2 regions of the Rhizobium indigoferae genome follow, and region 2 is predicted to be linked to the other one. Evidence: riboswitches for the same ligand, from Rfam matches in the RefSeq annotation. Region 2 holds a riboswitch; the other holds the start of a gene.
What was found. A riboswitch is a leader RNA that binds a small molecule or an ion and turns the genes downstream of it on or off. The one in region 2 is predicted to bind thiamine pyrophosphate.

Region 1 (7,408 bases), on a different replicon from region 2:
GCTACTTCACGGCAGTGGGCTGGAGTTCGTCGAGGGCCGGCTTCAGCCCTTTCAGCGAGAAACGGATATTGACGTCCTGGCCGTTCATCAGCCGCACCAGCCCTTCAGCACTCGAGCCTTTCTTCAGCGCCGCGGCCGTCTTCGTATCCAGCGCCTGCTGCGCCCAGCATCCGGACTGGTTGCAATTGCGATAGTCGAGTTTGGCGACCGGCTTACCATCGGCCTTGATCGACAGGCCGGAGGGCAGGAAGACGTTGAGCGGCAGAAGGGCGGTCAGCATCAGCCGCGGCTTGCCCTTGTCGCCCTTGCCCTTTTCGCCCTTGCCCTGGGAACCGGCCGGCGAAGCTGCGATCGCCAACGTCAGGATATTGACGGGTTTGCCGTCTTTAGTGACTTGCGCGACCTGGGCGACTTCGCAGGCCTCAGCGCCTGCCGAACCGGTGCAGCGATAATACCAGTCGTCGAATTTCTGGGATTTCATGGCCGGCGCCGGTTGAGCGGGCGCCTGCACCTGTTCCGGTCCTTGATCGGCCGGAACAGGTGATTGCGAAAAAGCCGGGTTGGCACAAGCAATGAATATCAAAACAGGGGCGATAGTCGGACGAGTCCGCTTCATGCCGATTCTCAAAAATGTTCTCATTGAAAATACAACTTCAGGAAGATTTTATTCGCGTGTAAAGCCGTATCGCTACAATCCATCATTTAGTCAACCTAAGCGTGTCAGCACGGTAAAGTTTCCGTTAGATATTTACTTCACGTTCTGGGAGATTAAGTCTTGCCTTGGCTGAGACTCGCCCTCAACGAATTCGCCAAGAGATTTCAACACTCGAATAAAACCGATTGGCGAAGACCATGAGACGACGCGCAACTTACGCGAAGCTGTCCACCTGCCCGCTTGCATTGAAAATTCTACAGATGAACGGATAGGATGAATAATTCCGCACCATCCACACTGCTGCGAAGTCTTGAAAAGATGAGCCTCGTTCCTTCGAAGAAAAGAGCCTCTCCGGCATCTGTGTTTTTCTCGATGCTCCTCAGAAATACAGAGATGTATTTTAGAAATTCATTGCACCCACGGTTGCTACTGTTATTCTTCTCGAAAAGGAGAGGACAGCCGCATGGCAAAACGGCAACGACGAGGGCAGCCCGGAACAGAACCCGCAGACGACATTCGGGAAAACCTGGTCAAGACACGAATCGGCGGCGATCTCTCGTCCTTCATGAAGGGCAATCCAGACCCATAAATCATCCATAGCCATCGTCGCGCCGCGTCGATCGCAGAATTGTCATTTTCAGGATGACATCAGCCTCGTTCTCTGCGAAAAAGAGCGCGATGAGAGACAGGGGCGTTCGTCGACAGACGGGCTGAGAAGCACCCTTCGAACCTGAACCGGATAATGCCGGCGGAGGGAGTCGCTCGGGGTCGCGGCTTAGCCCGCACGAACCGCCCCGTGCCCGCCCCCGCCTGAAAGGGGCCACATGCAGACCGGGACCACACCAGGAGCGATGCTGAAGGCGATGCGCGAGAAGCCGCCGCTCGTTCAGTGCATCACCAATTACGTCGCCATGAACATCGCCGCAAATGTTCTGCTTGCATCAGGCGCCTCGCCCGCCATGGTGCATGCCGCTGAGGAAGCCGGCGAATTCGCCGGGATCGCCAGTGCGCTGACAATCAATATCGGCACGCTGTCGACGCAATGGATCGACGGCATGCAGGCGGCGGCGAAGGCCGCGACATCAGCCGGCAAACCCTGGGTGCTCGATCCGGTCGCCCATTATGCGACGGCTTTCCGCCGCAACGCGGTCGCCGACCTCCTGGCGCTGCGTCCGACCATCATCCGCGGCAACGCCTCCGAAATCATCGCGCTGGCCGGCGGAGAGAGCCGCGGCCAGGGCGTCGACAGCCGCGACCCGGTCGAACAGGCGGAAGGTTCGGCGCGATGGCTGGCTGAACGTCAGCGGGCGGTCGTCGCCGTCACCGGTGCGGTGGATTTCGTCACCGACGGCGAGAAGGCCGTGCGCATCGAAGGCGGATCGGCGCTGATGCCGCAAGTCACCGCGCTCGGTTGCTCGCTCACCTGCCTCGTCGGCGCCTTTGCCGCGACGGCACCCGAAGACACCTTCGGCGCGACGGTTGCGGCACTTGCAACCTTCGCCATCGCCGGCGAAGAGGCCGCACTTGGGGCGGCCGGCCCCGGTTCCTTCTCATGGCGTTTCCTCGATGCGTTAGCTGCGCTCGACCCCGAAACGCTTGACGCCAGGGCGAGGATATCGGCGGCATGAAGGCTTTCGACCTTTCGCTCTATCTCGTCCTCGACCCCGATCTGTGCGCCGGGATCGGCATGGTCGAAACGGCGCGACTTGCCGTTGCCGGCGGCGCGACGATGGTGCAACTGCGTGACAAACATGCCGGCACCATCGGGATGATCGAGACCGGCCGCGCCTTGAAACAGGCATTGGACGGGACCGGCGCCCTGCTCATCGTCAACGACGATGTCGAGGCGGCAATCGCCATCGGCGCCGACGGTCTGCATATCGGCCAGGAAGACATGGATGCACACAAAGCGCGGACGATGATCGGCCCCGACATGATCCTTGGCCTCTCGGTCGAGACCGCGCCGCTCGCCGCCGCCGTTGATCCTGGTCTGGTCGATTATACCGGCGTCGGACCGGTGTTTGCGACACCGACCAAGGCCGACCACAAGCAGCCGATCGGTTTTGACGGTCTTGCCAAGCTGGTGAAGGCCTCGCCGGTGCCATCGGTCGCGATCGGCGGGCTCAAGGCGGATCATGTCGCCCAAGTCTTCGCCGCGGGCGCGAAAGGGCTTGCCGTCGTTTCCGCCATCTGCGGCACGCCAGACCCTGAAGCTGCCACGCGCCGCATCGCCGCAGAAATCCGAAAGGCCCGTGCATGATCCGCAACGTTCTCTCGATCGCCGGCTCCGATCCCTCCGGTGGCGCCGGCATCCAGGCCGATCTCAAGGCCTTTTCCGCCCGCGGCGTCTACGGCATGGCGGTGCTGACCGCGTTGACGGCGCAGAACACGCAAGGTGTCAGCGGTGTGCATCTGGTGCCGCCGCAATTCGTCGCCGACCAGATCAATGCCGTCTTTGCCGATGTCCGCGTCGATGCCGTCAAGATCGGCATGATCGCCAATGCCGGCATCGCCGACGCCGTTGCCGGTGCGCTGACTGACCACCGCGACATTCCGATCGTCATCGATCCTGTCATGATCGCCAAGGGTGGAGCCGCCCTGCTCGCGCCTGAAGCGGTCGACGTGCTGACCCATCGGCTGCTGCCGCTTGCCACGCTGCTGACCCCGAACCTGCCCGAAGCCGCCGCGCTGCTGCACCAGCCGGTGGCGACAAACCGGGCTGACATGGCGGTGCAGGCCGAACGCCTGCGCGCGCTTGGCCCCGCCGCAGTGCTGGTCAAGGGCGGCCATCTCGACAGCGACGAGAGCCCTGACGTGCTTGCCACCGCCGCCGGCCTGCACTGGTTCGAAGCCAGGCGCGTGCCGACCAAGAACACCCACGGCACCGGCTGCACGCTCTCCAGCGCCCTGGCGGCCGAGCTCGCCAAGGGCGCCTCGGCGCGGGAGGCGGTCGCCATCGCGAAGGAATACCTTGCCGGCGCGGTCGCGGCTGCCGGACACCTCACCGTCGGCTCCGGCCACGGTCCGGTGCAGCATTTTCATGCGCTCTGGAAAGACGATATATAAGCACTCGCTCAGCGAACATGCCGCCAATTGAAAACGGCCCGGCCTCCCGGGCCGTTTTTTCGTTCGGCACCTACTTTGCGTTGAAACCGCGGCGACTGCGGCGGGGCGTCCCTTTCTCTCGTTGAAAAACCTTGTTGACAAGCCCTGCCAGATGGCCAAATCTATGACACTAAAAGGGGATACATTCCGCAATAACGGAATAACTGGAGGAATGACAGGTGCCAGACCTGCTTGTGAGCTTGTATTCCACTGAGCTCGCCGACCTGAGACAGAAGGCCGGCGATGTCGGCGTCTCCATCCGCCCGGCCCTCCCCCCGGAACTGCATCTTATCGTCAGCTGGGTTCGCGAACAGTTCAGCGAGAACTGGGCAAGCGAAGTCACAGTCGCCTTCTCCCGTCAGCCCGTTGCCTGCCTGATCGCCGTCGACGGCGGCAAGCTGCTGGGCTTTGCCTGCTATGACACGACGGCGCGCGGCTTCTTCGGCCCGACCGGCGTCGACCCCGAAGCGCGTGGCAGGGGCATCGGGCTCGCCCTCTTTTCCGCCTGCCTTCAGGCCATGAAGACGCTCGGTCACGCCTATGCCTTCATCGGCGACGCCGGCCCGGTCGATTTCTACGCCAAGACCGCAGGCGCAATCGTCATCCCCGCCCCCGACAAGGGCATCTACGAAGGCATGCTGAGAAGCACGCCGAAATGACCATCTGATCCCGGAGTTACAGAATTGTCCTCGACCCCGCTCGCCCTTTTCGTCGGCCTCCCGAATCCCACTATTTCGGATGATGAATTCGCCCTCTTTCGCGAAACCAATCCGCTCGGCCTGTTCGTCGGCCGGCGCAATCAGCGCGAGCCGGAACAGACGAAGCGGCTGATCGACCGCTTCCGCGAGGCCGTCGGCCGCGACGACGCGCCTGTCTTCACCGACCAGGAAGGCGGCCGCGTTCAGCATCTCGATGCCGGCCCCTGGCCGCTCTTCCGCAGTTTCGGCCAGTTTGCCGAACTTGCGCGCCGCGATTTCGATCTCGGCAAAAAAGCACTGCGCCTTTCCTCCCAGGCCATGGGCGCGATGATGACGGAACTCGGCCTTTCCAGCGGCTGCTCGCCCGTTCTCGACCTCGTCTTCGAGACGACGAGTGCGGTCATCGGCGCCCGCTCCTTCGGCCCAGATCCCGATTTCATCGCTGCCCTCGGCCGCGAGGTGGTCGATGGCCTGCTCGAGACCGGCAACATGCCCGTCATCAAGCATATTCCCGGCCATGGCCGCGCGACGCTCGACTCCCACAAGGAGCGTCCGGTGGTCGACGCCAGCCGCGAGACGCTCACCGCGACCGATTTCAAGCCCTTCGTGGCGCTGAAGGATACGCCCTGGGCCATGGTCGCCCATGTCGTCTATTCGGCCTATGACGCCGAGCTGCCGGCGTCCGTCTCGCCTGTTATGCACGACGTGATCCGCAAGGAGATGGACTATGAGGGCGTGCTGATATCAGACTGCATCTTCATGGAGTCGCTCTCCGGTACCTTGCCGGAACGCGTCAAGCAGGTGCTCGACGCAGGCTTCGACATTGCGCTCCACAGCCATGGCGACATTCCGGAAAGCGAAGCCGCCGCCAAAGCCGCCCGTCCGCTGACGGAAGCCGCCCTGCAGCGGATCGCCGCCGGCAAGGCCCGCCTCGGCAATCTCAAGGTCGATGTCCGCGCCGCCCACGCAGACGTCGAAGACATGTTTGCAAGCGCGCTGGTCTCCTGACCGGCACGTCATCTCTCACCACATAAGAAAAGGGGAATAACACATGAAAAAATATCTTCTCGCCGCCGCTGCCCTGACGCTGCTTTCGGGATCTGCCGTGGCGCAGACGATCCTGACGGCGAATATCGAGCCGGCGACGACCTGGGTTCGCAACTTCAATCCGTTCAACCAGACCTCGTCGCGCCAGTCCACGCTCGACTTCATCTACGAGCCGTTGGTCATCTTCAACCGCTTCGACAGCAACAAGCCGGTCTATCGCCTGGCCGAAAGCTTCAAACTCTCCGACGACCTGAAGAGCATCGATTTCAAGCTGCGCCCGAACCTGAAATGGTCGGACGGCAAGCCGTTGACCGCAGCCGACGTCAAGTTCACCTATGATTACCTGAAGAAGTTTCCGGCGCTCGACTTCGTCAGCATCTGGACCTTCATCACCGATATCAAGGCGGTCGACGCCCAGACGGTGCGCTTCACGCTCGCCAACCCGAGCTCGCTTGCCGCCGAGCAGATCTCGCAGCTGCCGATCGTTCCGGAACATGTCTGGAAGGATGTCGCCGATCCGGTCACCTTCGCCAACGAGACCCCTGTTGGCAGCGGCCCGCTGACGGAAGTGCCGCGTTTCACCGGCCAGACCTACGACCAGTGCCGCAACCCGAACTATTGGGATAACGAGCATCTGAAGGTCGATTGCATGCGCTTCCCGCAGCTTGCCGACAACAACCAGATGCTGACCGCAACGGCCGACGGCACGCTCGACTGGGGTGTCTCCTTCATTCCCGATATCGACAATGTCTACGTGTCCAAAGATCCGGCGCATTTCCACTACTGGTATTCGCCAAGCAGCATGGTCGCCTTCCTGTTCAACTTGGAAACGGCGAACGAGAACAACAAGAAGGCCTTCAACGACCTGAAGTTCCGCCGCGCCGTCTCGATGGCGCTCGACCGCAAGACGATGATCGACGTCGCCGGCTACGGCTATCCGACGCTGAACGAAGACCCCGGCCTGATGGGCGAGCTCTACAAGAGCTGGGCGGACCCATCCGTCAAGGCCGACTTCGGCAAGTTCGCAACCTATAATGCCGACGCCGCCAAGGCCCTGCTCGACGAGGCGGGCTACAAGGACAAGGACGGCGACGGTTTCCGCGACAATCCCGACGGTACCAAGATCTCCTTCTCGATCATCGTCCCCAGCGCCTGGACCGACTGGATCGATACCGTCAACCTCGCCGTTGAAGGCATGCAGGCGGTCGGCATCGACGCCAAGATCGAAACGCCGGAGGAAGCCGTCTGGACCGGCAACCTCATCAACGGCACCTTCGATGCGGCGATCAACAGCCTGCCGGCATCGGCCTCGCCCTATTACCCCTACAAGCGCGCCTTCAGCGCTTCGGATAAGGGCAAGACCCGCTTCACCGCGCAGCGCTGGTTCAACCCGGAGGTCGAGAAACTCGTCACCGAGTTCACCCAGACCGCCGATCTTGCCAAGCAGAAGGACGCGATGAACAAGGCGCAACGCATCGTCGCCGAAAACATGCCGATGATTCCGGTGTTCAACAATCCGAACTGGTATCAGTACAACACCAAGCGCTTCACCGGCTGGTCGACCAAGGAAAACCCCTTCGTCAATCCGTCGATCTCGCGGACCAATCCGGCACGCCTGCTGAATCTGCTCGCTCTCGAGCCGGTCAAGTAAGCATCACGATCTCCGGAAGCGGCGTAGAAAATGCCGCTTCCGTCACGACGGAGTCCCCATGGCTTTCCTGCTTCGCCGCCTCGTCTTCTACATGGCAGCCTTCATCGCGGCAGCGACGATCAATTTCTTCCTGCCGCGGCTGATGCCGGGCGATCCGGTGCAGATCATGTTCTCCAGCGCCGGCACCGAATTGCCGCCGGAAAGCCTGCAGGCGTTGAAGCTCACCTTCGGCTTCGTCGACGGTCCGCTCTG
Region 2 (7,408 bases):
CGTGTTGACTGGTCGCGTCTAGCTCTTCAAGGAAGGCGCTGCGAGTGAGGGTGCCCGTCAGGCCATCCGTGCGAGATTGGACGCGAAGGGCGTCATAAGCGTCCGCGAGCTTGTTCAAAGCCTCTTTTGTCGCAGCTTCAGCGCGTCGGACTTTTTCCGACTGAGTAAAATGCAGCGCCGAAGCCGGGATCGATATCGCCAGCGGGCAAAAAATCGTCATGAATAGGCCAGCGCCTGCCACTTGTCCGCCCAACAGTGGAACAATGATGAATGAAAGTGCCAGCGAGGCGAACACTGAAAGCAGTCCTGTTAAAATAGACTTTTCGACAATACGACGCATCAATACCACCGTGACGAAGTGAAACTGCTATGAGCTCATCAATTTAAAATGGGTTGAAACACATCGATAAAACTTGATTCATGCGTCTCTCTCACCGACGATTTGCCTCGAATGGCCACCCCCCCTCATCTGGCCGCCAGATCGTCGCAGCTATCCTTGTTCTGTTTTTAACTATGCGAGAAAGCGCGGCTGCGCGGTCGGTCATCGTGGCCGTCTTGAATGGTCGTGGAACATCGAGAGGTTTATCCCCATGATTGCCGCCCGGCGGATTTGCGCGTCTAAGCCTGCCGGCAGAAGACGGGAAGGCTCGCCGGACGGCCTGTCGTCAGGCAACTTTCCTCGCCATCCCGACCGAGCGCGGCGCGGTTTCAGCGAAACCGAACTGTCGGTACAGGCGGTTCGCCGGGACGTCGGCGATCAGACTGACATAGGCCGTCTTTGGCAACTGGTTCTCGATATGGTTCGTCAGCGCGGCCATGATCATCTTGCCAAGCCCCCTGCCCTGGTGTTCGGGCATGATCGCGACGTCGGTGACTTGAAAGAAGCAGCCTCCGTCGCCGATGATGCGACCCATGCCAATTACCGCGTCGCCGCTCATCAGGCAGACACCAAAGATCGAGTTGGGCAGCCCCCTTTCGGCCGCCTCTTTCGAAAAAGGGCTGAGGCCCGACAGGTATCGCAGGCGCAGGTAATCGTCGATGCCCGGGACGCGGGGCTCGATGCGGTAATCGTCATGCTGGGTCATGTGATGCCTTTCAATGTACGTCTCCTAAAAAATCTCTCTCGCCACCGTTATCGCGGTGCTGGCGATTGATGGGCCAAGTTATCGCGCTATGAACTGGCCCTAAAAAGATAACAGAACGTCTCTCCAGGCCATGTTTCCTCCGAACCACTCTCTGATCATCCGCAAACGGCTGCGATCACTTCGCCAATAACCGCGGCCGACAATCGCGCTTGAAATGGAACTCGCGGCAAGCCAAAGGTCCCGAAGACCGTGGCGATGGAAGTTTCATCCAGAGCTCTGTCCCTAAGCGGGAAAAAATCCGTGCGCTTAACCATGTTGATTAGCCTTTGATTCATCCTCCCAGAGCAGTTTGCGGCCGGGATGGCTGGGAACCAACCTCAAAGGATCAAAAGCTATGACCTATGCACTCGTGCTTTTCTCGGCGGTAACGGCGATCGTGGTGTCCATTTCGGCGATTGGCACTGCACCGGCGCCGAATAGCAAGTGGCCGGAAATCCATTCGGAAAAGACCTCCAGACTGGCGCCGGCGCACCGGCCCTGAGCCGCCATATTGGATGAATAGCGGATTCGCGAAGCGGCGTCGGTTGCGCCGCTTGCATTGGACAAAGCCACCTCAACAGACGCTGCTCAGGCGGATTACGCCTGCGGCCGCGGCTGCGATACCGGTCAGGCCCTCATCAACGCTAATTTCCACGTCGATATCGGGATACTGCGCCAAAAACAATGTGGACTTCCTGCAGAGCGCACGACGGAAGCGTGGTGGTACCCTCAATAACGCCACGGTGCCGTGCGATCGATCCATTCGCGCGTCCGCGCTTCGGGATCGGCGTTCAAGGTGATGTCGGTGACAACCGCCACGGTGTCAGCGCTCGCGTCGAATACGCCCTGTAGCCTGTCCACATTCAGGCCTCCGATCGCCACCAGCGGCAAGGGTGCGACACGCTTCTTCCAATCCGTGATGCGTTCCAGACCTTGCGGCGCCCATTTCATCTGCTTGAGAATGGTGGGATAGATCGGGCCGAGCGCCACATAGTCAGGTTTCGCAGCCAAAGCCGTTTCGAGCTCCGTATCGTCATGTGTGGAAAGACCGAGTTTCAGGCCGGCTCTGCGAATAGCATCAAGGTCGGCTTCCACCAGATCCTCCTGGCCCAGATGGATGAAATCGCATCCCTCGTCGATCGCCAGTTTCCAGTAGTCGTTGACAACCAGCTGGCAATTCGCCGCTGCGCAAACGGCCTTGGTTCGACGGATTTCCTGGCGCAGGATCTCGTCCGGGCGATCCTTCACGCGCAGTTGCACCAGTTTGACGCCCAGCGGCACGAGACGTTCGATCCATTCGGAACTGTCGACGATGAGATAGAAGGGATCGAGCCTCATGCGAAAACGCCCTTTCCGACAACCGGGGTGGACGGTACCGCCATGTCGCGCGGCTCCAGCATCCCGGAAAGATAAGCGAGCCTTCCGGCCTCGATCGCCTTGCCAAACGCCTCGGCCATGGCAGGCGGATCGCCTGCGACGGCGACCGCGGTATTCAGCAGCACCGCGTCGTAGCCGAATTCCATCACCGCTGCCGCATGCGACGGCCTCCCGATCCCCGCATCCACGATCAGCGGGATGTCCGGAAAGGCGCTCCGCATGGCCTTGAGCGCGGAAGGGTTGCGCGGACCGGCCGCAGAACCGATCGGCGCGCACCAGGGCATCAAGACCCGACATCCGACGGAGACCAGTTTTTCACCGACCACCAGATCGTCCGTCGTATAGGGAAATACGCAAAACCCTTCCGAACAAAGAATGCGTGCGGCTTCGACCAGTTCGAACACATCCGGCTGGAGACTGTCGTGATGGCCGATCACCTCGAGCTTGATCCAGTCGGTACCAAATACTTCGCGCGCCATCTTGGCGGTCAGGATCGCCTCCGACGCACTGTGACATCCCGCGGTGTTGGGCAGGAAGTGCACCGCGAGCTGGCGGATGAGTTCGAAGAAGGCTCCCCCCGTCTTTCCGCCGGCCGTTTCGCGGCGAAGCGAGACCGTGACAATCTCCGCGCCGGACCGGCTCACCGCCTCGGCAAGGACGGCCGGCGAAGGATAACGCGCGGTACCGAGCAGAAGCCGCGAAGACAGTGCAGCATCATAAAGAGAAAGCATGGATCAACCTCCCTGCATCGGGGACAGGATTTCGATACGGTCACCATCGTCCAGCCGGTGATCGGCTCGGTCCTCGCGATGCACGAGATCTCCGTTGACGGCGGTTGCCAACCAGTCGCCCTCGTATTCCAGAACATGAAGAAGTTCGGCCAGGGTTACGGCCTCGCAGACCTGGGTTTCGCCATTGATGATCAGTTTCATGGGGTTAGCCTTTCAGACGTGAATGTCGCACGAGGAGAATATCGGCGGCCCGCACAGCCATGGCGGGCGCCAGCAGGAAGCCATGCCGATGCATACCGGCGATGGCGAGCCCCTCCTCCGTTTCGATTACTTGCGGAATGTTGTTGGCAAACGCCGGACGTATGCCAGTCCCGGTCTCGATAACGCGTGCCTCGCCAAACGCCGGATGCAGCGTATAGGCCGCGTTCAGGAATTCCATGAGCGAACGCGCGGCAATCGGTCCGTCATCTTCGGCCTCGATCATCGTCGCCCCGACCATGAAACGGTGATCGTCGCGGGGCACGATATAGATCGGATGGCGTGGATGCAGCATCCTGACCGGCCTGGAAAGCGTCACATCCGCAGTTTCCAGATAGAGCATTTCGCCTCGCACGCCGCGCAAGCCGGAAAGTCGCGGTATCGCCGCTGGCCCGGTGCAGTCGAGCACGCCGGCAAATCGCCGGTCCTGCGGCTCGTGTCCGCCGAAATGGAAGACCACGCCGCGCTCGCGGAGTCTGTCGGCTAGCCCGGCCAGTGCGCGCCGTGGATCGAGATGAGCTTCCTGCTCGAAGAAAAGAGCCTTTTCGAAGCGGCCGGCAAGGGCAGGTTCCAGGTCGGCTACGCCCTTGCGATCGATCAGGACATGACCGGTCGTGCGCGCGGCAAACCGGGCGAGATCGGGAAGGTCGCGCGGCTGCGCCACGACCAGAGTACCGCGGCGACGAACCTCGCCGGGCACGGCCTCCTCCCACCATCCAGCCGCGCCCAGGCCCAATGTCAGGACAATCTCTTCGGCCGCTTCCCGTTCGCAATAGGGCGCGAGCATTCCTCCAGCAAAATGCGAGGCGCCAAGCCCCGCCGCGCCGGCCTTCTCGATCACCTCAACCGAAAAGCCCCGCTTGACAAGTTCATGGGCCGCCGCCAGGCCGGCAACGCCGGCCCCTTTGACGACAAACGCAGCCACTATGCGTTACTCGGAAGGTTTTCGACCGGCATGTAAAGATCGCCGCCATCGCGATATTTGGCGGCCATGGCTTGCAACCCCTCCCTCTGCGCTTCGGCGCGGATATCGTGCGAAATCCGCATCGAGCAGAATTTCGGGCCGCACATGGAGCAGAAATGCGCCACCTTATGCGCCTCCTTCGGCAGCGTTTCGTCGTGGAAGGAACGGGCGGTTTCCGGATCGAGCGAGAGGTTGAACTGATCCTCCCATCGGAACTCGAAACGGGCGCGCGACAGCGCATCGTCGCGCACCCCCGCCGCCGGATGGCCCTTGGCGAGATCGGCGGCATGCGCCGCGATCTTATAGGTGATGACGCCCACCTTGACGTCGTTGCGATCGGGAAGGCCGAGATGTTCCTTGGGCGTCACGTAGCAGAGCATGGCGGTGCCGAACCAGCCGATCATCGCAGCCCCGATGCCGGACGTGATGTGGTCATAGCCCGGCGCGATATCGGTGGTTAGCGGTCCGAGCGTATAAAAGGGCGCCTCGCCGCAGACCGCGAGCTGCTTGTCCATGTTTTCCTTGATCTTGTGCATCGGCACATGGCCGGGGCCTTCGATCATCACCTGGCAATCCTTCGCCCAGGCGATTTTGGTTAACTCGCCGAGCGTTTCCAGTTCTGCGAACTGCGCCGCATCGTTGGCATCAGCGATCGATCCCGGGCGCAGGCCATCACCGAGCGAGAAGGAAACGTCGTAAGCGCGGCAGATGTCGCAGATCTCCTCGAAATGCTCGTAGAGAAAACTCTCCCTGTGGTGGTGCAGACACCACTTGGCCATGATCGAGCCGCCGCGGGAAACGATGCCGGTGACGCGATTGACGGTCAGCGGGATATAGGCGAGCCGCATGCCGGCATGGATGGTGAAGTAGTCGACCCCCTGTTCGGCTTGCTCGATCAGCGTATCGCGATAGACCTCCCAGGTGAGGTTCTCGGCAATGCCGTTCACCTTTTCGAGTGCCTGGTAGAGCGGCACGGTACCGATCGGCACCGGCGAATTGCGGATGATCCATTCGCGGATATTGTGGATGTTTCGGCCCGTCGACAGGTCCATGACGGTGTCGGCACCCCAGCGGATCGCCCAGACCATCTTCTCCACTTCTTCCGCCATGGACGAGGTAACAGCCGAATTGCCGATATTGGCATTGATCTTTACCAGGAAGTTACGGCCGATGATCATCGGTTCGGATTCTGGATGGTTGATATTGGCGGGAATGATCGCTCGGCCTTCCGCGACTTCCCGACGGACGAAATCCGGTGTCACGAAATTCGGGATATGGGCGCCAAAACTTTTTCCGTCGCGGATGAGAGCTTCCTTGGCCGCCTGTCGGCCGAGGTTTTCGCGAATGGCGATGAATTCCATTTCCGGCGTGACGATGCCGGCCCGCGCATAAGCGAGCTGGGTAACGGCCCTCCCCGCCTTCGCCTTGAAAGGCTGGCTGCGAACGGGGAATTCCGGCGTCAGCCGGTCGCCTGAAACAAAGCCGTTATCCTCCGGCCTGACGATGCGGCCCCCGTAGGATTCAACATCACCGCGAGCAAGAACCCAGCTTTCGCGCAGGCGTGGCAGGCCTGCATCGATGCGGATTTCAGCACCTTCTGCGGTGTAGGGACCGGAAGAATCGTAGACAGTGACTGGCGGTTCGCCAGAGGTCGGATGCAGTGCGATCTGACGCATCGGTACGCGGATATCCGGATGAATGGTGCCTGCTTTCAGGACTTTCGCGGAGGCGGGAAGCGGACCTGTGGTGACGACCGGAGTGAGTTTGGTGGCTGCAATATTCATGGTTCGAGGCTCCAAGTTTTGACGTTTGGAGACCCAGTTCCAGTGTTGGAATGATGAAAAAACGCCGTGGATTCCGAAGGACGGATACCCGCCCTCGCTGCCGCAGCGCCCGCACCGTCCCTACGCCAGTATGAACTGGATCAGGTTCAACGGGTCACTGCGCCTCGGGCGGCCAAAGCCGATCCGACCAGCAGTATCTCAGCCCCTTGGCGGGACCCCCCTGGTGAATAGGGCTAAGCTATTGTGAGAAATGCCGCTCCGTCAAGCCCTTAGGGGGCACCATTCAGAACCCATATCCCGACCGCTCGAGTTCTGTTCATCGAGCCGCTGGGCTGACTGGCTTTATGGAGTTTAGCGAATGTGGCAGGCTCAGCGCCGGCCCAATTCCCCGCCAGAACCTCCAGGAAAGCGAAGCAATCGTCAACGGCTCGGTGCCCATCCGCTGTCACCCGACCACCCCTAGCGGCACCACTTTCGCCGGCGACAACAGAATGCCCTCGAAAAGCCAACTTGCGCATGGCGTCCCTCGCCAAAGCTGCGCAAACCAGACTGTTTTTCATGCCCATCCTGTCAATGATCGGGAAAAGGGCAATGAGATCAATAATTAGACGGTATGATCAGTTTTTAATCAAAAATCAAAAAGCTCATCATTTTGGCAGAATTTGCGGTTTATTTGGCCGAATATGAAACATCAGGTCTCTTGCCCCGTGACGGTATTGCAAGTGTAATTCTCCTCGTCTGATCGACGCATCCGGCGGAATCAGACCAGCAAACAGCAGCGGAGCCGCCTTTTCAGCCCGGTCATTTGGCCGAGACGGCGGAGGCGTGCTCCGGCAAGGGGATGAGGCCATGGCAAAGCTTGCGACGACAATTCTGACCGGGTTTCTCGGGACCGGCAAGACCACGCTTCTCAATCACCTGCTCACCTCAATCGAAAACGAGAGCGTAGCGGTGATCGTCAACGAATATGGGGAGGTCGGCATCGATGGAAAGCTCGTGGTGCCGACGACGGATGAGGTCATCGAGCTGAACAATGGCTGCATCTGCTGCACTGTCAGGGGCGATCTCATCGCCGCGATCGGCGAACTGCTGCGCTCCGGACGGCCAATCGACCGCATCATCATCGAGACTTCGGGTCTTGCCGATCCGGCGCCGGTCATCCAGTCTTTC

Region 1: it holds a riboswitch for thiamine pyrophosphate, as region 2 does, so the genes downstream of both, thiM (hydroxyethylthiazole kinase) here and thiC (phosphomethylpyrimidine synthase ThiC) in region 2, are expected to answer to the same signal.

The regions. Positions count from the first base shown of each region.
Region 1 covers NZ_CP140636.1:208,652-216,059, forward strand. Annotated here, with positions in the region: gene U5G49_RS24790 (invasion associated locus B family protein) at 2-640, opposite strand; TPP riboswitch at 1,333-1,429, shown strand; gene thiM (hydroxyethylthiazole kinase) at 1,480-2,283, shown strand; gene thiE (thiamine phosphate synthase) at 2,280-2,915, shown strand; gene thiD (bifunctional hydroxymethylpyrimidine kinase/phosphomethylpyrimidine kinase) at 2,912-3,721, shown strand; gene U5G49_RS24810 (GNAT family N-acetyltransferase) at 3,940-4,419, shown strand; gene U5G49_RS24815 (glycoside hydrolase family 3 N-terminal domain-containing protein) at 4,444-5,466, shown strand; gene U5G49_RS24820 (ABC transporter substrate-binding protein) at 5,510-7,156, shown strand; gene U5G49_RS24825 (ABC transporter permease) at 7,215-7,408, shown strand, end outside.
Region 2 covers NZ_CP140637.1:951,624-959,031, forward strand. Annotated here, with positions in the region: gene U5G49_RS31000 (GGDEF domain-containing protein) at 1-340, opposite strand, end outside; gene U5G49_RS31005 (GNAT family N-acetyltransferase) at 666-1,085, opposite strand; gene U5G49_RS31010 (hypothetical protein) at 1,480-1,626, shown strand; gene U5G49_RS31015 (thiamine phosphate synthase) at 1,854-2,462, opposite strand; gene U5G49_RS31020 (thiazole synthase) at 2,459-3,232, opposite strand; gene thiS (sulfur carrier protein ThiS) at 3,236-3,433, opposite strand; gene thiO (glycine oxidase ThiO) at 3,438-4,415, opposite strand; gene thiC (phosphomethylpyrimidine synthase ThiC) at 4,415-6,238, opposite strand; TPP riboswitch at 6,338-6,470, opposite strand; gene U5G49_RS31040 (CobW family GTP-binding protein) at 7,088-7,408, shown strand, end outside.